Regions from separate parts of the Janthinobacterium breve genome, predicted to be linked through region 2. Evidence: predicted binding sites of a transcription regulator. Region 2 holds the regulator's gene; each other region holds the start of a gene.

Region 1 (7,748 bases), on a different contig from region 2:
CTGGTTTTCCGCCCAGGCGAACAGCATGGCCAGCAGCGCCTCTTCACGCGGAATCGCCAGTGCAGCCACGGCGCAGGCATAGGCCGTGGGCAGGGCCACTTCCGACTGGCCCTGCAGCATGTCGATCAAGACGCCGTCGGCCACGCCCAGTTCGGCCAGCAGCTTGGTCAAGGAATAGCCCATCTGGATGGTTTCGGCGCGAAATTCCGCCGTGTCGCGCGAGGCGATAAAACGTTCGCTCCAGCGCTGCACGGCGCACAAGTCCTGCGCTTCGAACGCCTGCATCAAACGCCAGCACAGCGGGCCTTCCCAGCGCGCCACCACCTGCGCCAGATGCTGCGCGATCCAGTCGCGCGCCGTGGACGCGTCGTTCACCAGGCCGGATTCCAGCGCCGCTTCCAGTCCCTGCGAATAGCTGTAGGCGCCGATCGGCAAGGCCGGGCTGGCGAACTGCAGCAAATGCAGCAGGGCCGACGCCTGCATCATGCTGTGCCAGGTGCATCACCGGGGCGGTGGATTTTCTGCCGCAGCGGCACGGGGGCCAGCAAATGCTGGCCGTGGCCGTCATGGTGGCCATGGCCGCCACCATACGCGCCCGCCTCCGGCTCGAACGGCGCGCTTTCCTCCGTCACAGTCGCCTGCAAGCCTTCCAGCATCTCCTTCAACACCACGTCCTTGCGGATGCGCAGAAAGCCGTCGCCCACCTGCGCCTGCGTGTGGCGATTCCCCAGATGAAAAGCGCAGCGCAGCAGGGTATGCGCATCAAGGCAGCGCACCAGGTAAGTCGGTTCGCGCGCGGCGACGATCTGTACCACCTGCCCTTCCGGCCCTGTCATGCGCTCGCCGTCGCGCAGCACCGTGCCGCGCACGGTGAACACGGCCACCTCGTCGCCATTCGACAGCACGGCGCGCAGCCGGCATTTTTCGCGCTGGTCGTAGGGCAACACAAGTTGGGCAACAGCGGCGCGATTGTCGTCAGCCGCCAGTTTGGTATGCAAAGTAAGCATGCTTGTCTCCTGCTTAAAATAGAAAATAGCGCTGCGCCATCGGCAGCACGGACGCCGCCTCGCACACCAGCAACTGGCCGTCGGCGCGCACGGCATAGGTTTCCGGATCCACTTCCATATGCGGCGTTGCACTGTTGTGTATCATGTCGCGCTTGCGCAAGCCGCGCATGTTCTTCACGGCGATGAGGGATTTATTCAGTTTCAACTGGTGGCCAATATCGAGGTCGTAGGCCGCCTGCGAGACAAAGGTGAACGACTTTTTCAGGCCGCCGCCGAAGGCGCCGAACATCATGCGGTAATGCACGGGCTGCGGCGTGGGTATCGACGCGTTCGGGTCGCCCATCTGCGCGGCCGCGATCATGCCCCCCTTTAAAATCATCGACGGCTTGACGCCGAAGAAGGCCGGCTTCCACAGTACGATGTCGGCGATCTTGCCCGCCTCGATGGAACCGACCACGTGCGAAATCCCATGCGTGATGGCCGGGTTGATCGTGTACTTGGCGATATAGCGCTTGGCGCGGAAATTGTCGCTGCGCGCCGTGTCGGGCGCCAGCGGCCCCCGCTGCACCTTCATCTTGTGCGCCGTCTGCCAGGTGCGCATGATCACTTCGCCGACACGCCCCATGGCTTGCGAATCGGACGACATCATCGAGATGGCGCCGATATCGTGCAAAATATCTTCGGCGGCGATGGTTTCGCGGCGGATGCGCGACTCGGCAAACGCCACGTCTTCGGCAATGGCGGGGTCCAGGTGGTGGCAAACCATCAGCATGTCCAGGTGCTCGTCAAGCGTGTTGACGGTAAACGGGCGCGTCGGATTGGTTGACGACGGCAGCACATTGGACTGTCCCACGGCGGCGATGATGTCGGGGGCATGGCCGCCGCCCGCCCCTTCCGTATGGAACGTGTGGATGGTGCGGTCCTTGAAGGCGGCCAGGGTGTGCTCCAGAAACCCGCCCTCGTTGAGGGTATCGCTGTGCAGCGCCACCTGGATATCCATGCGGTCGGCAACAGAAAGGCAATTGTCGATGGCGGCCGGCGTGCTGCCCCAGTCTTCATGCAATTTGAGGCCGATGGCGCCCGCGCGCACTTGCTCTTCGAGCGGCAGCGGCAAACTCACATTGCCCTTGCCCATGAAGCCCAGGTTCATCGGGAAGGCGTCGGCGGCCGCCAGCATGGCGTGCAAATGCCATGGTCCCGGCGTGCAGGTGGTGGCGGCCGTGCCCGTAGCCGGTCCCGTGCCGCCGCCCAGCATGGTGGTCACGCCGCTCATCAGCGCTTCCTCGATCTGCTGCGGGCAGATGAAATGGATATGCGTGTCGACGCCGCCTGCCGTGACGATCATGCCCTCGCCGGCGATGACTTCCGTGGCGCCGCCGATGGGCAAGGTCACGCCAGGCTGGATGTCCGGGTTGCCCGCCTTGCCGATGCCGAAGATCAGGCCATCTTTCAGGCCGATATCGGCTTTCACGATGCCCCAGTGGTCGAGGATGACGGCATTCGTGATGACGGTATCCATCACCTCGGCCGCGCAGCGCTGCGACTGGCCCATGCCGTCGCGGATCACCTTGCCACCGCCGAACTTCACTTCTTCGCCGTAGATCGCATAGTCATGCTCGATCTCGATGAACAGTTCCGTGTCGGCCAGGCGGATGCGGTCGCCCTTGGTGGGGCCGAACATTTCGGCATACGCGCGGCGGGGAATGCTGGCCATCTCAATCCTTTCCCGGTGGCGTGTCTTGCAGTGCACCCATCACTTCGCCATTGAAGCCGTAGACCTTGCGCTCACCGGCCAGCGCCACCAGCTCTACCGTGCGCTGCTGGCCCGGTTCGAAGCGCACGGCCGTGCCGGCCGTGATGTTCAAACGCATGCCGTAGGCGCGCCAGCGCTCGAAAGCCAGCGCCGGATTGACCTCGAAAAAGTGGAAGTGCGAGCCGACCTGGATCGGCCGGTCGCCCCGGTTGGCCACCACCACGGTGGCCGTGGCGCGGCCCGCATTCAAGCTGATTTCGCCTTCTTCCAATTTGTATTCGCCTGGGGTCATGAGGGGCTCCTTCAAAGATCACGTTACGCTTGCCGGCGGGTCGCCGGCGCAAAAAACAGCCATGGCGCGGGTGGCGCCCTGGCCGCTCAAAAAACTACGGTATCGGGTGGTGCACGGTCACCAGCTTGCTGCCATCGGGGAAGGTCGCCTCCACCTGGATATCGGGGATCATCTCGGCGATGCCATCCATGACGTCGGCGCGCGCGAGTATTTTCGTACCGTCCGACATCAGCTGCGCCACCGATTTTCCATCGCGCGCGCCTTCCATGATGGCGGCGCTGATCAGGGCCACCGCTTCCGGATAATTCAATTTCAAGCCGCGCGCCAGGCGCCGTTCGGCCAGCAGCGCGGCCGTAAAAATGAGCAGCTTGTCTTTTTCGCGGGGAGTCAGGTCCATGGTTTTCCTTGCGCTTCTTTCCTGATTAAGTGTTCCAGATGCGGGGCACGACGGCGTCGCGTCCCAGCATGGCGGGGCGCAGCAGCTGCCATGCGGCCAGCATGATTCGGCGCGCCGCCTCGCTGTCGCCGCACAGCAGGCGCACCACCACCAGCGATTTCATCTGCGTGGCGCCAAATACGGCGCCGACAGGCACGGCGATCTCGCGCAAGGCGGCCAGCACGGCGGGGGAAACGGGCGTGCCGACGGCGATCAGGGTGGCGCATACCGTGTGGCCAGCCAGACCCAGGGGACTGGCCATCAGCGCACCGCCGCCGGCCAGCACGCCCTGCTCCCACCACAGCAGTTTGCCGCTGCGGCGGATCTGTACCTGCTGGCTGATGCTGCCCTCATTGAACGTTTCACCCGAGGCGCTGCGGCCCAGGCAGACGATGTCGCAGCCGATATAGCTGGCGTCCAGCGCCAGTTCCACCTCGTGACGCAGGCGCACGCAAGCCTGATTGAAAAAGATGCTTTCCTGCGGCAGCCACTCGATGGAAGCGCCGCTACCCGCGCGCAGCACGATGTGCTGGCCCGAGACGTGGCCATTCGCGCGGTACCACTTGGCGGCGCCTGGCGAGGTAAGCAAGGCGTGCGCGCCATCGCCCACCGCGGCGTCGACGGCCAGCTGGTCGCCGCCCACCACGCCGCCGGGCGGATGGATGATGATGGCGTGGCAGACGGCATCGCCTTCCGGATACAGGGGCTTTTGCACGCGCAAGGGGCCGCTATGCGTGCGCTCGACGAGGCGGCTGACGCCATCGTGCAGCGCAAAACCCAGGCGCAAATGCGCCTGCCAGGCGCTGTGCGCGCTGGCGTCATTCGATGTGGCTGGACGGGTGCTGTCTGGCATGCGGGGCAATCGCGTAAATAAGCGACTACCTAAGCAGGATATGTGCCAGCGTCAGGGGAAGGAAAGGTGAGTATTGCGCACCACGCTGCAGCGAACGCACCGGCATGGTGCATCGGCCGCACCGTGGCGCTTAGGCCACGGCCAGGGTGCGCCGTTCGCGCAGCAAGGCTGTGAATGGTGCGGCGGCCAGGGGTCGGCTGAAATAATAACCCTGCATTTCGTCGCAGCCGTGCTCCGTCAGGAAGGCCACCTGCTCGCGCGTTTCCACGCCTTCGGCGATGACGCGCATGTCGAGGTTGTGTGCCAGCGAGATGACGGAACGGGCGATGGCCGCGTCGCTGCTGCTGGTGGTGACGTCGTCGACGAAGGATTTGTCGATTTTCAGCACGTCGATGGGAAAGCGCTTCAGGTAGCCCAGGCTGGAATAACCGGTGCCGAAGTCGTCGAGCGAAATGCCCACGCCGATATCCTTCAGGCGCGTCAGGGCCGCCACCGCCTTGTCCGGGTCGCCCATCACCGTGCTTTCCGTGATCTCGATGCCCAGGCAGGCGGGCGCGATGCCGTATTTGCGCAATACCGCCTCGACGAACGGCACCGTGCGGTCCTGCGCGAACTGCTTGCCGGACAGGTTGACGGCCACCTTGATGCTGCCCAGGCCCGCGTCGTGCCACGCGCGGATCTGCGCGCAGACGCTTTCGAGCACCCATTCGCCGATGGCCGTGATCAAGCCGTATTCCTCGGCCAGGGCGATGAACAGGCCGGGCGGCACCTTGCCCAGCACCGGGTTATCCCAGCGCAGCAGGGCTTCCGCGCCCAGCATGGCACCTGTGTGCAAACACATTTGCGGCTGGTAATGCACTGTGAATTCATCGCGGCCGATGGCGCCGCGCAGCTGCTGCTGCATGGCCAGGCGCGCGCGGATATCGCTGCCCATGCGCTCCGTGAAGAAGGCGTAATGGTCGCGCCCCATTTCCTTGGCGCGCACCAGGGCCGTGTCGGCGTGACGCAGCACGTCGTCGAGGCTATCGCCGTCGGCCGGGCACATGGCGATGCCGATGCTGGTGGTCAGCGCCAGGCGCTCGCCATCGACACTGAGTTCTTCGCGCAAGCCGGCCAGGATGGTCTGCGCCAGCGCAAGCGTGCGCCCCAGCAGGGCATCGTCCTGCAGCAGGATCTGGAATTCGTCGCCGCCCTGGCGCACCACGGTGTCGCCCTCGCGCACGCAGCCGGACAGGAAACGCGCCACCACTTGCAGCGCCTTGTCGCCCACGGCCTGGCCGTGCGAATCGTTGATATTCTTGAAGCGGTCCAGGTCCAGGCACATCAGCACCACCTGCTGGCTGTCGCGCAGGGCGTTTGCGCGCGCCTGTTCGAAGCGCTCGCGCAGCAGCACGCGGTTCGGCAAGCCGGTCAGCGCATCGTGATAGGAGAGGAAGTCGATCAGATGCTGTTCGGCCTTGCGCTCGCTGATATCGAGGAAGACGCCCACGTAGTTGACGACGCCGCCGTCCGGGCCATGCACGGTCGACACGCTGAGCAAACAGGGATAGGTGTCGCCGCTCTTGCGCCGCGTCTGCACTTCGCCCGACCAGCAGCCGCTGCTGCGCAAGCCCTGGCGCATGGCCAGCAGCACCGCTTCGCCCGTGTGCTCGGCATGCAGGCGCATGATGTCCGTGCCCACCACTTCCTGCGCCGCATAGCCGGTGATGCGTGTGAAAGCGGGATTGGCGGTGACGATGACGCCGGCCGGATCCGTGATCAGGATGGCGTCCTGCGTGGCTTCGAAGACCTGGCCCGACAGGCGCAGCAACTCTTCATTGGCGCGGCGGATCTGTACTTCGCGCGCCAGGGTGCTGGCCACCTGCTCCAGTTCGGCCGTGCGTTCGGCCACGCGCCGTTCCAGGTTGGCGCGCTCCTGCGCCAACTGCACTTGCGCCCGCGCCAGGCGCACGTGCGCATCGGTGCGGGCCAGGATTTCCTCGGCCTGGAAGGGTTTGGCGATGAAATCGACGGCGCCGAGCGCAAAGCCGCGCACCTTGTCGTCCGTATCGTACTGGGCCGACAGGAAGATCACCGGCACCTGGCGCAGGGACGGTATCTCCTTCAGGCGGCGGCAGACTTCAAAGCCGTCGAGGCCCGGCATGCGCACGTCGAGCAGGATCAGCTCCGGCGGGCGCGCCTGGGCCGTCCACAGGGCCAGTTCACCGTTCGGCGCCTGGCGCACCGCATAGCCAGCGCCACCCAGCAAATCGCTCAACAACTTCAGCGAAGCCGGCGTATCTTCAACGATCAGTACTTCGCCCTTCGAATTTACTTCCGAAAAATCGCGGTGCATGTAGCAGTTCTCTCAGCTTTGGATGAGGCGCGGCGGTCGATTGCCACGCTGGACAAGACATTTCTTTGCGATGAACTACGTACTATCATCATAATCTTTATTGCAATTTAGCACCATCCATGCGCGGCACTTAGTCCGTCTTTTCATCGAATTCGATGTTGTCAGCCCACACTTTCAGGTATGCACCAGCGCGCCCTCGCTGTCCAGCAAGACACACAGCTGACGGTACTGGTGCTGGTCGAGCATGGCCTGCAGCGGCGCCAGCAACGGTGCCGCCGCTGTCGGCAGGGTTGCCAGCAGCTGCGCCACCCTGGCCAGATTCAATTCGCGCAGCGCCACCAGCAAGGCGGCGCGCTCTTCACCGGCCAGCAACAACAAGTCTTGCGCCTGCAGTGGCGGCGGCACTGCCGCCTGCGCCGGCATGGCCGGCGGCACGGGAGCCAGCACTGGCGCCTGCGCCGCCTGCGCGGGTATGCTGAAACGGAAGGTGGCACCCTGCCCCGGCAGCGACTCCAGCGTCAGTTCGCCTTTCATCAACTGCACGAATTCGCGCGAGATGGCCAGCCCCAGGCCCGTGCCATCCTTCGGTCCCGCGCTGTCGGCCTGCACGAAGGGTTCGAAGATGCGCTGCTGGTCCTCCGGGGCGATGCCGATGCCCGTGTCGCTGACGGCGAACGACAGGCGCCACGTGGCCTCGTCGCGCCGCTCGCCGCGCACGCGCAAGGTGATCTCGCCGCTGCCGGCAAACTTGACGGCGTTCGACATCAGGTTCAGCAGCACCTGGCGCAAGCGCGTCGCGTCGAGCAGCACGGCCGCCGGCAAGTCAACGCAATCGAGGCGCAAGGCCAGTCCCTGCTGCTCGGCGCGCATGCCCAGCATGTCCATCACCTCTTGCAACAGGGGCGCCAGCGCCACTACGGCCGTCTGCGCCTGCAAGCGTCCCGCCTCGCCCTTCGACAGTTCGAGGATTTCATTGATCAGGGTGAGCAAATGGTTGCCGGAGCGGTGGATGATGGCCAGGTTGCGCTTTTCATCGTCCTGCATATTGGGCGAGGCGGCCATCAGGCGCGAA
Region 2 (7,748 bases):
AGCCCTCTGCGCATTGCACCATTTCATTGAGTGTCATGACTAATCTTAGCAAAATACTATCCCTCGAAAACGTCCTGCTGGACCTGGAAGTCTCCAGTAAAAAGCGCGCCTTCGAGCAAGCCGGCCTGATCTTCGAAAACAATTACGGCATCGCCCGCTCTACCGTTTCGGACAATCTGTTTGCCCGCGAACGCCTGGGCTCGACAGGTCTTGGCCATGGCGTGGCCGTGCCGCATGGCAGGGTCAAGGGCAGCAAGACCCTGAAAGCGCCGCTGGGCGCCTTCGTGCGCCTGGCCGAGCCGATTCCCTTCGAGTCGCCCGATGGCAAGCCCGTGAATCTGCTGTTTTTCCTGCTGATTCCCGATCATGTCACCCAGCAACATCTGGAAATTTTGTCGGAAATCGCCGAAATGTTTTCCGACGATGCCTTCCGCACGGCGCTGGCCACGGATCCGGAACCGAAATCCGTGCATTCGCGCATCGTCAATTGGCAACCCAGTCTGCAAGCGGCGGGTTAAACTTCAGGTATTCCTCCACTCCTGAAGAAGACTGCCATGTTGCAAACGCCGCTGACGATACAACGCCTGTACGACGATAATCGTGAAAGTCTGCAACTAGGCTGGTTCGCCGGCTTCCCCGGCGGCGAGCGCCTGATCTCGGGCGATGTCTCGTCGGCCGCCGACCAGGTGGGCCACTTGAACCTGATCCATCCGGGCCGCATCCAGGTCTTCGGCCACCAGGAAATCAATTACTACCAGCGCCTGAAGGTCAATACGCGCACCCATGTGATTGGTGAACTGATCGCCGGCGGCCCGCCCGCGCTGATCATCGCGCAGGGGCTGGAAACCCCGCCCGACATCCTCGCCATCTGCGACGAGCAAAACATTCCCCTGTTCTCCACCCCGCTGCCTGCCGCGCAAGTGATCGACTTCCTGCGCGTCTACCTGTCGAAAAAGCTGGCGCAGCGCATCATCATGCATGGCGTGTTCATGGACGTGCTGGGCGTCGGCGTGCTGATCACGGGCGACTCTGGCCTGGGCAAGAGCGAGCTGGGCCTGGAATTGATATCGCGCAGCCACGGCCTGGTGGCCGATGACGCCGTGGAATTCTCGCGCATCGCGCCCAACATGATCGAGGGCCGCTGCCCGCCCCTGCTGCAAAACCTGCTGGAAGTGCGGGGCCTGGGCTTGCTCGACATCAAGGCCATCTTTGGTGAAACGGCCGTGCGCCGCAAGATGCGCTTGAAACTGATCGTGCATCTGGTGCGCCGCAACGCGCTGGAAGAAGAAGTCGAGCGCCTGCCCTTCCTGTTCCCCACGGAAGACGTGCTGGGTTTGCCCGTGCGCAAGGTCGTCATCCCCGTGGCCGCCGGCCGCAACATCGCCGTGCTGCTGGAAGCGGCCGTGCGCAACACGATTCTGCAGCTGCGCGGCATCGACACTTTGCAGGAGTTCATGGAAAGACAAAGACTTGCAATGAGCGGGGACTAGTCTGCAAAGCGTCCTCGCTCTTTTGTTTAACCAACACGACAGTCAAAATTGCAATAATTTGTAAAGATCATTGCCTCGGGAGCAGAGCGCCTAACTTTATTGTATGATCGGCCTATGCATATCGTCCTTATCACCGGAATATCCGGCTCCGGTAAATCCGTCGCGCTCAATGTGCTGGAAGATACCGGCTACTATTGTGTCGACAACTTGCCACCGGCCTTGCTGCCCAGTTTGGTGCAAACGCTGCTCGACGAAGGGACACCGCAACTGGCCGTCGCCGTCGATGCCCGCAGTGCCGAGTCGCTGACCAGCCTGCCACACAATGTGGCGCTGCTGCGCGACCAGGGGCACGACGTCAAAGTCATGTTCTTGACGGCGACCACGCATTCGCTGGTGGCGCGTTTCTCCGAAACACGGCGCAGCCATCCCCTGTCGCACGAATTGCGTCCGAATCAGAATCCAGCCAGCCGCCGCACCCTGATCGAGTGCATCTCGGAAGAGCGCGAACGCCTGTCTGCCATCGAACAGCTGGGCCATGTGATCGACACCTCGGAATTGAGCGCCAACAAATTGCGCGCCTGGATCAAGGATATCGTCGCCTCCGAACGCGCCCCGCTGACCCTGTTCTTTGAATCGTTTGCCTTCAAGCTGGGTGTGCCGCTGGACGCCGATTTCGTCTTCGACGTGCGGGCGTTGCCGAACCCCTATTACGACCTGGCGCTGCGCCCGCTCGACGGACGCGACGCGCCCGTGATCGCCTTCCTCGACGCGCAGCCCAGCGCGCTGGAACTGCTGGCCGACATCCGCGCCTTCATCGAAAAATGGTTGCCGTCATTCAAGTCCGACAACCGCAGCTACCTGACGGTGGCACTGGGCTGCACGGGCGGCCAGCACCGCTCCGTGTACATGGCGGAACGGCTGGCGCAGTATTTCGGTCCGAATGAACGGGTCGTGCTGCGCCACCGCGAACGTAGCTAGAACGCCAATAAAACCTACTGCGCGTCGGTATAGATGGTCTGCGATGCTCACTGTGCATAAAGCACAGTTCCGCTTCTCAACCACCTCTCCCTTCCGCTCGCTACGGTTTTATTCGGCGTTGTTAATTCAGCTGGTAAAGCGGATGCGCTTGCGCCGGCCAGACGGGGGCAAAGAAACGCGCCACCATGGCCGCGTCGACCTCGTCCAGGCTGCCAGGATTCCAGCGCGGCGCATTGTCCTTGTCGACCACCAGCGCGCGCACGCCCTCGAGCACTTCGCCATGCTCGAAATTGTGGCGCACCACGCTGCGCTCCATGCGCAGGCAATCTGCCACGCCCAGATGGGCGCCCCGCTGCAGCAATTCCAGTGTCACCGACATCATCAGCGGCGAACGCAATCGCATGGCCGCCAGCGCCTTGCCGGCGAACGCACTGTCGTCCTGCGCCAGCGAAGCCATGATGGCGGCCACCGAAGGGGCGCTGAAGTGGCGGTCCAGCGCCACGCGCGCCGTGGCCAGGGCAGAAACGCCCGCCTCGGCCTGGAACGGTGCGGCCAGGGCCTTGATGGCCACCGGCAAGGCCTAGCCCGGCGTCGATTCAAACAGGGCCAGCAGCGCCCCCATCCGCGCCTCGGGCAGGTACACATCGGCCAGGTCCGTGTACAAGGCATCGGCCGCGTTGATCGTCAGACCTGTCAAGCCCAGGTACAGACCCAGCTGGCCCGCCAGGCGGGACAGGAAATAGCTGCCACCCACGTCCGGGAACAAGCCAATATTGACTTCCGGCATGGCCATGCGCGTGCGGCCCGTAACGATGCGCAGGCGGTTGCCGGGCCCGGCTTGCGCCACGCCCATGCCGCCGCCCATGACCACGCCATCCATCACGGCAATATACGGTTTTGGATAGAAATGAATTAAATGATTTAAGGCATATTCTTCCGTAAAGAAATCTTCCAGCTGGGCGCTGCCCTCTTGCGGCGTGGCCAGGCCCGCATCATAAAAGAAACGGATGTCGCCGCCGGCGCACAGGGCTTTTTCACTGCTGGAGCGAATGAAGACGGCGTCCACCTGCGGATCGTTGCGCCAGCCCAGCAAGGACGCGCTCAGGACCCGCACCATGTCCAGCGACAGGGAATTCAGGGCTTTCGGGCGGTCGAGCACGATATGCCCGGTGCGGTTGCGGATGGAAGTCTGGACGAAGTCGCTCATGGCAGGCAGGAAAGAAGTAAAAGTGCAAACATTCTAGCGCCTTCAGACGGAACATTGCATTCCCATGGTGCTACCCGACAAGGGCGACAGGCGCAAAAAAGGGCGCAATGTGCGCCCTTAGTTGATCACAACCGGTTCAAAGTCGCAGGCCGCTTAAGCGGCGGCGAATTCTTCGTCCGAGTTGTCTGGCAGATGCTTGATCGCCTCTTTACCGTGCCCTTGCACTTTGGTTTTGTACTTCATCACTTGCCTGTCCAGCTTGTCGATCAGGGTATCGATCGCGGCATACAGGTCTTGCGCCAGGCTTTCCACGTAGACGGTCTTGCCGCTCAGACGCAGGTTGACTTCGGCCTTTTGACGTTTTTCTTTCTCTTTGAGGTTATCCACGGTCAGAATCACGGCAATATCGATGACTTGATCGAAATGACGTTTCACGCGCTCCAGCTTCGTTTGTACGTATTCACGGATGGCTGGTGTGACTTCGAGATGATGTCCGCTGATGGTGAGATTCATACACACTCCTAAAGATGATCGGGTTCATGCGGTCCATCGTATCCGGCCCGCAGAGGAACCGAAAAAAACTTACAAACACTTACGCAGGCTCACTGGCGGAATTTTCAACGCTTCCCGGTATTTGGCAACAGTACGTCGCGCAATCACCATGCCTTGCTCCCCCAGCATGTCCGCAATCTTACTGTCGGATAAAGGATTCTTAGGGTCTTCTGCTCCTGTCAGTTGCACGATCAATGCCCGTATCGCCGTCGATGACGCTTCGCCCCCCGCTTCGGTGGCGACGTGGCTACCAAAGAAATATTTCAACTCGAACATGCCATGCGGGGTCAACATGTACTTTTGAGTTGTTACCCGCGAGATAGTACTCTCGTGTAAACCCAGTGTATCAGCTATTTCACGGAGCACAAGGGGGCGCATGGCGACGGCCCCATGCGAGAAAAAGTTCTTTTGTCTTTCTACTATCGCCTGCGCCACGCGCAGGATCGTGTCGAAACGCTGGCGCATATTCTTAATCAGCCACTTGGCTTCCTGCAACTGTGCGCCCATGGCGCCCTCGCCCTTGCCCTGCTTGAGCAAGTTGGCGTACATGGCGTTCACGCGCAAGCGCGGCATGACGTCATTGTTCAGGGTGACTTGCCAGCCATTGCGCGCGCGCTTGACGACGACGTCGGGCACCACGTAATCGGACACGTCCGAGGCGAAGACGGCACCCGGATGCGGATTGCACTGGCGAATCACGGTCTGCGCTTCGCGCAAGTCTTCCTCGTCGCAATCGAGGGCTTTTTTCAGCTTGTTGAAATCGCGCTGGGCAAACCAGGTCAGGTGCTTTTCCACGATAACGAGGGCCATGCGCCGCGTCACCATGGCGATATGCGGCAAACGCTTGATTTGCAGCGCCAGACATTCGGACGCATTGCGCGCGCCTACGCCGGGCGGATCGAAACTTTGCAGCAGAGACAAGGCCGTGCGCATCTCGTCAGCGTCGATTTCCAGCTCTTGCGGCAGGCGCGCCAGGATGTCGTCGAGCGTCTCTTCCAGGTAGCCATTGTCGTCGAGCGCGTCGATGATCAGCTCGACCAGCGCGCGGTCGCGCAATTCGAGCACCGTCACGCGCATCTGCTCCATCAAGTGTTCGCGCAGAGTGCAGTGATGGGCTTCGAGTTGCGGGCGGGAATCTTCGTCGTCGGGCGCCTTGCCACGGCTCGCCTCGCTCCAATCGCTGTCGCCGCCATCCGCTGCGGCCGGGCTGTCGCCCGCCTCGCCATCAAAGGTTTCCGCTTCGGCCGGCGCCGCGGGCGCCTCCTGGCCTGGCGGCTGCGGCGGTGCTTCGGCCGGCGCGGCCGTGGAACTCAAGGCGCCGTCGGACAGCAGGCGCAGCGAACGGTCAAGCGGATCGTCGAGGCGCTCGAGCAAGGGATTGTCCGTCAGCAATTGCTCTAGCTCCTGGTGCAATTCCAGGGTAGACAATTGCAACAGGCGTATCGATTGCTGCAACTGCGGCGTCAGTGCCAAGTGCTGCGAAGTGCGCAGCTGCAATGATTGTTTCATTGGCTCACATGCGGAAGTGTTCGCCCAGATAGACCCGGCGTACCGACTCGTTCGCGATGATGTCGTCGGGGCGTCCCGACGCCAGCACCGAGCCCTGGTTGATGATGTAGGCACGATCGCAGATACCCAGCGTCTCGCGCACATTATGATCGGTGATCAGGACGCCGATATTGCGCTCCTTCAAGAAACGCACGATACGCTGGATCTCGATCACGGCGATAGGGTCGACGCCGGCGAACGGCTCGTCGAGCAGCACGAAACGCGGGTCGGTGGCCAGCGCGCGGGCGATTTCCACGCGGCGCCGCTCGCCGCCCGACAGGGACAGCGCCTGGTTCTCGCGCAACTTTTCAATCTGCAAGTCGGCCAGCAATTTATCCAGGCGCTCCTCGATCTCGGCCTTCTTCAGGGGACGGCCTTCGACGGTCTGGATTTCCAGCACGGCGCGGATATTGTCTTCCACCGTCAGCTTGCGAAACACGGATGCTTCCTGCGGCAGATACGACAGGCCCATCTGCGCGCGGCGGTGGATGGGCAGGCGGGAAATATCCACGCCGCTGATATCAATGGTGCCGCCGTCCGACGGCACCAGGCCGACGATCATGTAGAACGAGGTGGTCTTGCCGGCGCCGTTCGGGCCCAGCAAACCCACCACTTCGCCGCACTCGACTTGCAGCGAGACATCATGTACGACTTGCCGCTTGCCATAGGTTTTTTGCAGCCCGCGAACGATCAGGGTGCTGCCGCAACGTGTATTGTCCATTATTTCTTTCCTGGCGCGGGCGTGGCCGGCGCTTTCTCCGCCGCCGGTGCCTTGGGCTTCGGCTGGATCACCATGCGCACGCTGCCGCCATCCGGGGTGCTGGTGCCGCTATTCGAATTTTCCATCGCAAATTCTTCCTTGCGGCTGTCATACGAGATGAAGGCGCCATTGGCCACGTCAGTCACTTTTGTGCCTTCCAGGCGCGTCAGCTTGGCCCTGGAAAACAGTTTCACCACTTCCGTCTTGTTGTCGTATTCCACGCGCTCCGCTTCGCCTTCCACCCACAGGTCGCCCGCGCCATCGCGCTTCTGGCGGAAGGTGGCCAGCTTGCCGGGATCGGCCCAGAAGGTAATGAACTGGTAGCCTTGCGGGTCTTCCGTGATCAGGGCCCGGCCCGCCTTCATGGTCAGGGTACCCTTGACCAGCACGACGTCGCCCGTCAGGGTACGCACCTGCTTGACGTCGTCGACATGGCCGCTACGTGCCGTGATGACGGCTTCCTTCTCGGAATCGGCCTTTTCGGCATGCGCCACGCCCATCATGGCCAGAGAAAATACGGTCAACAGCAAGATGTTCTTCATAGTATGGTTTCCTTGTTTCATTCTGTCATTTTGCCGCCGCGGCCGGGCGCGGTTTCGGCGGGAGGACCATGCGCAGCGCATTCTGCACTTCCACCACGCCGGTGGCGTTATTGGCCTTCATGCCTATGCCATTGATGCGCGAGGCGCCCGTCAGGATATCGACAGGCACGTCCGTTTCCATTCTTTCCTCATCCGGGAACACCGTCAGCGCTTCCGTCTTGACTGTCAGGTTCTGCGCCTTCGGACTGGCCACCCGGTCGATCACGACATTGCGGTGCAGTTGCAGCCGGGTATTGTCCTGGTCGATATGCGCCAGTTCCGCATTCATGTTCATCGGCGGCATGCCGGGCGTGAGCTTGCGCACGAAAGGCTGGTCGATATCGGATGAGTCGTCCAGCGGATAATGCGTGAGCTTGATGCCCGACACGATGTAGCTGGGCTTGCCCGTCAAGTCCATGCGCACCAGGCTGAAATTGGTGATGAAATAGTCTGGCTCATCCAGATGCTTGCTGGCCGTGATGTCCTGGGCATTCTTGTTCATCACTTCCAGCAGCCAAAAACTGCCCAGCGCAAAGACGACGGCCCCCAGCACCGTAAAAATCATGCGCCAGCGATGGGCGCCTCCTGGCTTACGCATAGGGTTTCACTCTTTCAAATGTCACTGGCGGCGA
Region 3 (7,748 bases), 230 kb from region 2:
TGGGACTGATGCCGGTGGTGATGATCGGCGTCATGGCGCTGGTCAATCCGCAATACATCCGCCTGCTGTGGACCGATCCCAGCGGCATCAAACTGCTGTGGTACGCGGCCGGCATGGTGGCACTGGGCGTGGTCTGGATGCGCAATGTGATACGGATCAGGATATAACAACAGGGGGTGGCATGAACGGTTCGCAACTGCTGTTTCTCGTGATTGTTTTCGCCGTGGTGGTGGCGCTGGCCCTGCTGGCGTGGCTGATCTTCTTTCCCGGCACCTTGCGCCAGCGCCTGTTTGGCGCCATGGCGCCGGCGGCCAGCGATGCGGTGGCCGACCATGGCTGGGTAGAGCGGGTGGCACGCGTGGCGCAGCCGTTCAGCAAGCTGTCGCTGCCGGAAGAGGGCTGGGAGCGTTCGCCGCTGCGCACGCGCTTCATGAACGCGGGCTGGCGGCAGGCGAGCGCGCCAGCCCTGTACTTTGCGGCGAAAACCGTGCTGGCCCTGCTGTTTCCCACCGTGCTGGGGCTGTATGCGGCCAGCGCCATGGCGGCACAGTTGCGCAGCGTGCTGCTGTTGCTGCTGTGCGTCAGCGCCACCATCGGCTATTACCTGCCGAACCTGGTGCTGGCCAGCACGGCCAAGCGGCGCCGGCGCGACATCTTCGAAAACATCCCCGATGCGCTCGACCTGCTGACCGTGTGCGTGGAGGCGGGCCTGAGCCTGGAGCGCGCGCTGGTGAAGGTGTCGGGCGAAATCCACATCAAAAGCGTGGTGCTGGCGCAGGAATTGCAACTGGTGCTGATGGAAATGCGCGCCGGCTTTTCCAAGGAAAAGGCGCTGCGCAACCTGGCCCTGCGCAGCGGCGTGGAAGATGTCGATACCCTCGTCGCCATGCTGATCCAATCGGAACGCTTCGGCACCAGCATGGGCGATTCGCTGCGCGTGCATTCGGAAAACCTGCGCAGCAAGCGCAGTCTGCTGGCCGAGGAGGCGGCGGCGAAGATCGCCCTGAAACTACTGTTCCCGCTGATCTTTTGCGTTTTTCCCACCCTGATGCTGGTGCTCATGGGGCCGGCCGTGATCGAAGTCTATCGCGTGCTCGTGCCGGCCATGGCCAGCCGCTGAAAGGAGTCACCATGCGCTTGACGCTCTCCCGCCTGGCCGCCGCCTGTGCCTGCCTGGGCCTGGCCGCCTGTACCACGCAATTGGCCCGTGCACCGGTGCCGGCGTGGCCTGACGCCGATGCCGCCTATGTGGCGGGGCGCCAGGCTTTCGAGCGGGGCGACCTGCCCGCCGCGCAGGCGGCCTATGAGCTGGCCCTGCGCCATGCGCCGCGCCACGTGAACGCGCGCAACGGCCTGGCCGTGCTGCACGCGCAGCGGGGCGAGCATGACGCGGCCATCGCCCAGTGGCAGGCGCTGACGCAGGAAACGGGCATGGCGCGGCCGCAGCCAGCCTATCTGTTCAGTAATCTCGGCCATGCCTATTATCTGAGCGGGCGCGATGCGCAAGCCTTGCCCGCGCTGGAACAGGCGTGTTTGCTCGATCCGCTCAATGCGCTGGCCTGGCAGCATCTGGCGCAGGTGCTGGAGCGCCTGGGACAGCACGAGCGCGCCGCCCTCATGCGGCGCCAGGCGGCCAGCTTGCAGGAACACGACTTGCGGCGCGACATGGCCTTGTTGCGCGGCGCGGCGCCGCCGCAGCTGGTGCCCGCGCCTGTTCCGGTGCAGGATGCGCCCGCCATGGCGCGCGTGGAGATCACGCAGAGCGATGGCATGGCCCAGCTGCGGCGCGTGCCCGTCGCCGCGCCGCTGCGGTCCGTGGCGGGGGCTGGTGCGCCGCATCCGCGCCTGGAAATTGTGAATGGTAACGGCGTGCCGGGCATGGCGGCCGCGCTGGCGCGCAGCCTGGCCGGCGCTCCCGTGCAAGTGGTGCGCCTGGCCAATGAAACCCGCTTCCAGGTAGCGCGCACGCGCGTCGAATACCGGCCCGCGCAAGAGCAGGCGGCGCGCCAGCTGGCCCGCCAGCTGGGGACGCAGGTGCAGACCCAGGCCGCCGACTGCCCTGCCAGCGAGCTGCGCCTGGTACTGGGGCGCGACCTGAGTGAGCCGGCCGTGTTGCACCGCTATTATTTGCAGCAATTGCAGCTGGCGCGCCAGGCGTTGGCCCGGCTCGGTTAGAACGCCTCTGCTGGCGCCGCGTGTCTGGAGCATGTCGCTTGCTATGTCGGCAGGCGCCGGCGCGTGAAGGCCAGGGCGGTCAGTCCCAGGCTCAGCAGGAACAGGCTTCCCGGCTCCGGCACGGCCAAGGGATCGATGACGACGATGTCGGTGCGCGTGGATTTGGAAAAGTTCAAGGTATAGCTGCCGGTGGGCATGGCGAAATTCGAGGTCAGGGAAAACAGCGCAAAGCCATTCGTGAAGGCGCGCCCGGTAGCGGGGTCATTCGTGCCGGCCGTCAAGTTCAGGCTGAAGGGGTCGAGGCTGCCGGCGCCATGGTTGCCGTTGATGTCGCTGCCATTGTTCGGGTTGCCGTCGGGGGCGAACTGGAAGATTACGCCATCGGCATTCGCGTTCGACAGGCAGCCGACGGGGCTGGCGCTGTTGCAGGAGATATTGAAGATATCCATGATCGACACGCTCGACTTGTCGCCCAAGGTCGTCACGCTGGTGCGCAGGTCGCGCCGTCCCATGAAGCTGAAGGTGATGAAGCCGGCGCTCGACAGGGTCAGGTTGACGGAACCGGTGAGCGTGTCGCCAGCCGTGGCCGTGGCGGCGCCGACGGTGTTGCGCTGTGCTTCCGCCACGGCTTGCACGCTGGCGCCGCCATTGAGCATGTTGCCGAAGGCGTGCGCATCGCCGCGCGCGAATTCCAGCGTGGTACTGGGACTGGGTGCGTAGCGGTTTTGCGGCAAGCCGCTGCAGCCGCCGCCCGAACACACTTGCAGCACGTCGGCGTTGGCGGCCGGTCCGGTATTGACGGCGCGCGGATTGACGGCTACGCCACCCTCGAAGAAGGCGCTGTCGCTGGCATTGCGGTTGGCGCCGGCCAGCGACAGCGCGCCAGCGCTGGTGGTGATGCGGAAATTGTTCAATTCATTGACGGCCAGGCCGTAGGCGCCGGCCTGCGCCTGGCCGCTGGCCAGCAGGCTTGCCGCCGCCAGTGCGCCCAGCCAACCCAGGGTCTTGCTTCGTGTGTGATCGACGTTCATCGCAGCCTCTTATCGTGGTCAGTCTCGGAAAATCCGGGGGACAAAGAATCCAGAATGACTTGCCTGGATTCATCTCGTAGACACAGATAAGCAGCTTGTGTGCCACACACAAAAAAGTAAATTGAATCAGGTACTTGCGCAAAGCGGGCTGAGCTGGATAGGGCGAAGTGTAAGAAAGGCCGACGCCGCTTGGCGGGCGGCGTCGGCCCGCCTCAGGTACCGCGGTGATAACCCAGGTGGCCACCCGAATTGCTTGCGCAACCGCAACCGATGCGCGCCACTTCCTCGCCTTCTGTCAATTTCCAGTTGGTAATGGTCGTGTGCTGCCAGTCGATGCCGCTTTTCTTGACAGGTTTTACCGTCAAGGTGCGTTCTTCCACATCCGTGTATTCCATCAGCTCCTCATCGTCGGCGATGTCGAAATGGCGGTGGATCAGGGAAATGCCGAAGCGGTCGAGCGCGCCATAGCGCTGCAGTACGTCGCGCAGTTCGCGAAAGCAGGCCAGATCCGCAGGCAGCAGCGGGTCGATGGCGGAAATATCGGCAACGGGTTGCCATTGCATGGCGTGGATGTTCAGGCTGTGCATGATAGGCTCCTGTGCCCCGTGATGAGTGGCCCAGGCTGCCAGAGGGGCGCCGGCACGCCTGGCGAAATACCCATCGTGGCCGTAAAGCTGGTGTGGCGCTTGCGCCAGATCAAAGGTGCGGCACATCGGCACATCGTATCTCGTCCGATAATTGCCCGGTAAAATAGGCCATGGCAAACAAAACCCCCACCTTCCCCGGCGCACGCACGGGCCGCGGCCAGGTCCTGGCCGTGCTGCTGTCGAACCGCGACCAGTCCGGCGCCGAACCCCTGCAAGGCCGCGTCTCCCTGGCCGCCATCGTCAAAGCGCTCAAACGCAAATACCACTGGCCCATCGAGACGCACAGCTTTCCCGCCAACACGCAGGATGGCCGCGCCAGCTGGGCGACCGTGTACAGCTTGCCGGAAAAGGTGATTGAGGCCGCGCTGGAGGCCGGCGGCCGGGAGTGGCTGGAGAGCCGGGGAGTTGTCGGGCGGAGGTGAGTTGCCGCCTTGCCTTATTCCAGCCGGAAGCCGACCTTCAGCGTGACCTGGAAGTGCGCCACCTTGCCATCGACGATGTGTCCCCGCGACTCGGTCACTTCATACCAGTCCATGTGCTTGACCGTGAGCGCCGCCTTGGCAACGGCATCGCGTATCGCCTGATCGCTGCTCTCGGTCGATGTGCCGACCAGTTCGATCAGTTTGTAAATGTGTGCGGACATGATATTTCCCCAGGTAGGCAAGCCAGACATCGGGAGCCTGCTTTGCGCAAGCACGTGCTCATCTTGCGCCTAAATGTGCTGGACGTCATTGCGCGGTGCAGCAATGCGTGCGCAAGCTTATCTGGACGGTGACGCGTGTTAATGGGCCTGGGAGTGTCCCGCAGGCAGGGGAAAAGAAAAAAGGGCTACCAGCCGAAACGGGTAACCCTTTGATTTTCTACTGAATTCTGGTGCCGACTGCCGGTTTCGAACTGGCCACCTGATGATTACAAATCAACTGCTCTACCAAATGAGCTAAGTCGGCAAAAACTGCGCGTTGCGAATTATACGCTATTTAATGCGTGTCAGGGTCGGACGGCCGCCTTTTTTTGGTGGCTCGTCGTCGCCGGGCGTGGCGTTGTCGCGTTGTTCGGGGGAACTGGTCGGCACGGACGACAGGGCCGGGGCGCTGGAGACCGGGGCGAGCGCTGGCGGTGGCAGGTCGGCCGAGGCCGGGCTGTCCGTCGGTTGCGCGTCGGGGTCATCGTTGCCCAGCACGGGTTCGAAGGCCATGCCCTGGCCGTTTTCGTTGGCGTAGATGGCCATCACGTTGTCGACAGGCACGTAGATTTCGCGCGAGACGCCGCCAAAGCGGGCGTGGAAGCGGACGGCGTCGTTGTCCATCTTCAGGCCGCTGGTGGCGCCGAAGCTGATATTGAGCACGATTTCGCCCTTTTTCACGTATTCCATCGGTACCGTGGTGCGCGAATCGACTTTGACCGCGAGATAAGGCGTGTAGCCGCTGTCGGTGCACCATTCGTAGATGGCGCGCAGCATATAAGGTTTGGTTGAAATTTCAGACATGATAGGCACTGTGAGGCGGGAGCGCCCCCCTTCAAGCTTGAGGCGGGCGCACCGGTAGTTCAAAAGACTGGGACAGCGCAAAAACAACTTTTACACATGGCCCTGGATGTCCCGGCAAGCGTGGCTTGTCGGGCCTATCTTTTAGCGGCGCATCACTTTCTCGGATGGCGTCAGCGCTTCGATGTATGCAGGACGCGAGAAGATGCGTTCGGCGTACTTCATCAGCGGTGCAGCCGTCTTCGACAGTTCGATGCCGTAGTGGTCCAGGCGCCACAGCAGCGGCGCGACAGCCACGTCGAGCATCGAGAATTCGTCGCCCAGCATGTACTTGTTTTTCAGGAACAGCGGCGCCAGAGTCGTCAGGCGGTCGCGGATTTCCGCGCGTGCCTTGTCGTGGGCTTTGTCGTTGCTCTTGGCGCGTTCGCTTTCCAGCACGTGCACGTGCACGAACAGTTCTTTTTCGAAATTGAACAGCATCAGGCGCGCGCGGGCACGCATCAGCGGATCGGCCGGCATCAGTTGCGGATGCGGGAAGCGCTCATCGATGTACTCGTTGATGATGTTCGATTCATACAGGATCAGTTCGCGCTCGACCAGGATAGGTACCTGGCCGTACGGGTTCATGGTCGAAATATCTTCCGGTTTGTTGAACAGGTCGACGTCGCGCACTTCGAAGTCCATGCCTTTTTCAAACAGAACCAGGCGGCAGCGTTGCGAAAATGGGCAGGTTGTACCCGAATAGAGAACCATCATTTTTTATAGTTCCTTAGAAACAAAGGGGGTGAAGCCGCGAACGGCTCACCCCAGGTCGCTTGTCCACTCATGCGGACAACGCAGAAACAGGCATAAACCGGCCTATGGCCGGCGCCTCACTTATTTGACTTCCTTCCAGAACGACGCGTTAAGGCGCCATGCCAGCAGAGCAAATACCGACAGGAACAGCAGCACCCACACGCCCAGGCGTTTGCGTGTTTGCTGTGCCGGTTCGGCCATCCACTCCATGTAGCCGACCAGGTCGGCTACCGCATTGTCATACTCGATCTTGTTCAACGTGCCGGGCTTGACCTGCTCGAAGCCGGCAAATTTGTGGATCTTCTTGCTTGGCTCATGGGGATCTGTCTCTTCCACGAACTTGGCAGTCTGAACACCTTGCAATTCCCATAATACATGCGGCATGGCAACATTCGGCAAGACCATGTTGTTCCAGCCGGTCGGCCGAGTGTCGTCTTTATAGAACGTACGCAGGTAAGTATACAGGTAGTCGCCGCCTGTGCCAGCGGAAGATGATTTCGCGCGCGAAATTACCGACAAATCCGGCGGTACGACGCCAAAGAAGGCCTTGGCGTCCTGCGGTGCCAGGGCCGTGATCATCAGGTCGCCTACTTTATCGCCTGAGAACAACAGATTCTCCTTGATCTGGATTTCCGTCAAGCCCAGATCGCGCAGGCGGTTGTAGCGCATCGACACGGCGGCATGGCAATTCAGGCAATAATTGACGAACAATTTGGCGCCATGTTGCAGCGCTGCCATGTTGGTCTGGCGGTCAGGTGCCTTGTCCAGCGGAAAGCCGCCTTCGCTGGCGAGAGCCATGGCTGGCACGAAGGCCAGGATGGCGAGCAGTTTTTTTGCAATCTTCATATGATGTATGTCCTTTGAGCGTGGCGTGAGAGCGGCTTAGTGCGGGTGAAACGTCACACGCGACGGCACGGTCTTGAACTTGCCCATTGCACTCCACCATGGCATCAGCAGGAAAAAGCTGAAGTAAATCAGTGTGCACACTTGCGACACGAGGGTTTTCGTATCCGTTGGCGCCTGAGTACCGAGGTAGCCCAGGATCAGGAACGACAGGCCGAAGATGGCGTACACATATTTGTGCCAGCTCGGACGGTAGCGGATCGATTTCACGGGCGAATGGTCGAGCCATGGCAGGAAGGCCAGGATCACGACGGAACCGCCAAAGAACACCACGCCCCAGAATTTCGCGTCCAGCACTTGCGGCAGCATGCCGATGATGGCGACGATGGCGATGCCGGCGATGGCCGATTTGATCGTCGTCGACAGGCGCGACTTGAGCCAAATGAACACCACGTAGGCCGCCACGACACCCATCAGCACGTACATGAAGTCGGCCGTGGTGGCACGCAGCACCGAGTAGAACGGCGTGAAGTACCAGGTTGGCGCGATGTGCAGCGGGGTTTTCAGCGAATCGCCGGGCAGGAAATTGTTGTATTCCAGGAAGTAGCCGCCCATTTCCGGCGCGAAGAACACGACGGCGCTGAAAATGACGAGGAAGATCGACACGCCGAACAGGTCGTGCACGGTGTAGTAGGGATGCGATGGAATCGAATCGAGCGGGTGGCCGTCGGCGCCCAGGTTTTCCTTCACTTCGATGCCGTCCGGATTGCTTGA

What was found. The regulator sigma-54, encoded in region 2, starts transcription at its own class of promoters, with help from an activator protein. The targets are predictions, from matches to a motif close to TGGCANGNAANCTGCTTT.
Region 1: a site for sigma-54 is predicted at 4,372-4,389, ahead of ACQ4W0_RS24535 (urease accessory protein UreD). Genes of this name have one in related genera too.
Region 3: a site for sigma-54 is predicted at 3,294-3,311, ahead of ACQ4W0_RS08345 (EDSAP-1 family PEP-CTERM protein). Genes of this name have one in related genera too.

What each region holds. Positions count from the first base shown of each region.
Region 1 covers NZ_JBNYXY010000012.1:235,062-242,809, forward strand. Annotated here, with positions in the region: gene ACQ4W0_RS24510 (urease accessory protein UreF) at 1-483, opposite strand, end outside; gene ureE (urease accessory protein UreE) at 483-1,007, opposite strand; gene ureC (urease subunit alpha) at 1,021-2,721, opposite strand; gene ACQ4W0_RS24525 (urease subunit beta) at 2,723-3,052, opposite strand; gene ACQ4W0_RS24530 (urease subunit gamma) at 3,147-3,449, opposite strand; gene ACQ4W0_RS24535 (urease accessory protein UreD) at 3,475-4,341, opposite strand; gene ACQ4W0_RS24540 (EAL domain-containing response regulator) at 4,472-6,676, opposite strand; gene ACQ4W0_RS24545 (sensor histidine kinase) at 6,851-7,748, opposite strand, start outside.
Region 2 covers NZ_JBNYXY010000004.1:303,435-311,182, reverse strand. Annotated here, with positions in the region: gene ACQ4W0_RS09430 (PTS sugar transporter subunit IIA) at 36-518, shown strand; gene hprK (HPr(Ser) kinase/phosphatase) at 555-1,490, shown strand; gene rapZ (RNase adapter RapZ) at 1,605-2,468, shown strand; partial or broken gene ACQ4W0_RS09415 (enoyl-CoA hydratase/isomerase family protein) at 2,590-3,675, opposite strand; gene hpf (ribosome hibernation-promoting factor, HPF/YfiA family) at 3,829-4,188, opposite strand; gene ACQ4W0_RS09405 (RNA polymerase factor sigma-54) at 4,258-5,736, opposite strand; gene lptB (LPS export ABC transporter ATP-binding protein) at 5,741-6,496, opposite strand; gene lptA (lipopolysaccharide transport periplasmic protein LptA) at 6,496-7,077, opposite strand; gene lptC (LPS export ABC transporter periplasmic protein LptC) at 7,103-7,714, opposite strand.
Region 3 covers NZ_JBNYXY010000004.1:72,166-79,913, forward strand. Annotated here, with positions in the region: gene ACQ4W0_RS08330 (type II secretion system F family protein) at 1-167, shown strand, start outside; gene ACQ4W0_RS08335 (type II secretion system F family protein) at 182-1,120, shown strand; gene ACQ4W0_RS08340 (LytR C-terminal domain-containing protein) at 1,132-2,175, shown strand; gene ACQ4W0_RS08345 (EDSAP-1 family PEP-CTERM protein) at 2,217-3,206, opposite strand; gene ACQ4W0_RS08350 (hypothetical protein) at 3,419-3,793, opposite strand; gene ACQ4W0_RS08355 (hypothetical protein) at 3,964-4,275, shown strand; gene ACQ4W0_RS08360 (dodecin) at 4,290-4,496, opposite strand; tRNA gene ACQ4W0_RS08365 (tRNA-Thr) at 4,725-4,800, opposite strand; gene ACQ4W0_RS08370 (ClpXP protease specificity-enhancing factor) at 4,827-5,339, opposite strand; gene ACQ4W0_RS08375 (glutathione S-transferase N-terminal domain-containing protein) at 5,481-6,092, opposite strand; gene ACQ4W0_RS08380 (cytochrome c1) at 6,213-6,977, opposite strand; gene ACQ4W0_RS08385 (cytochrome b) at 7,014-7,748, opposite strand, start outside.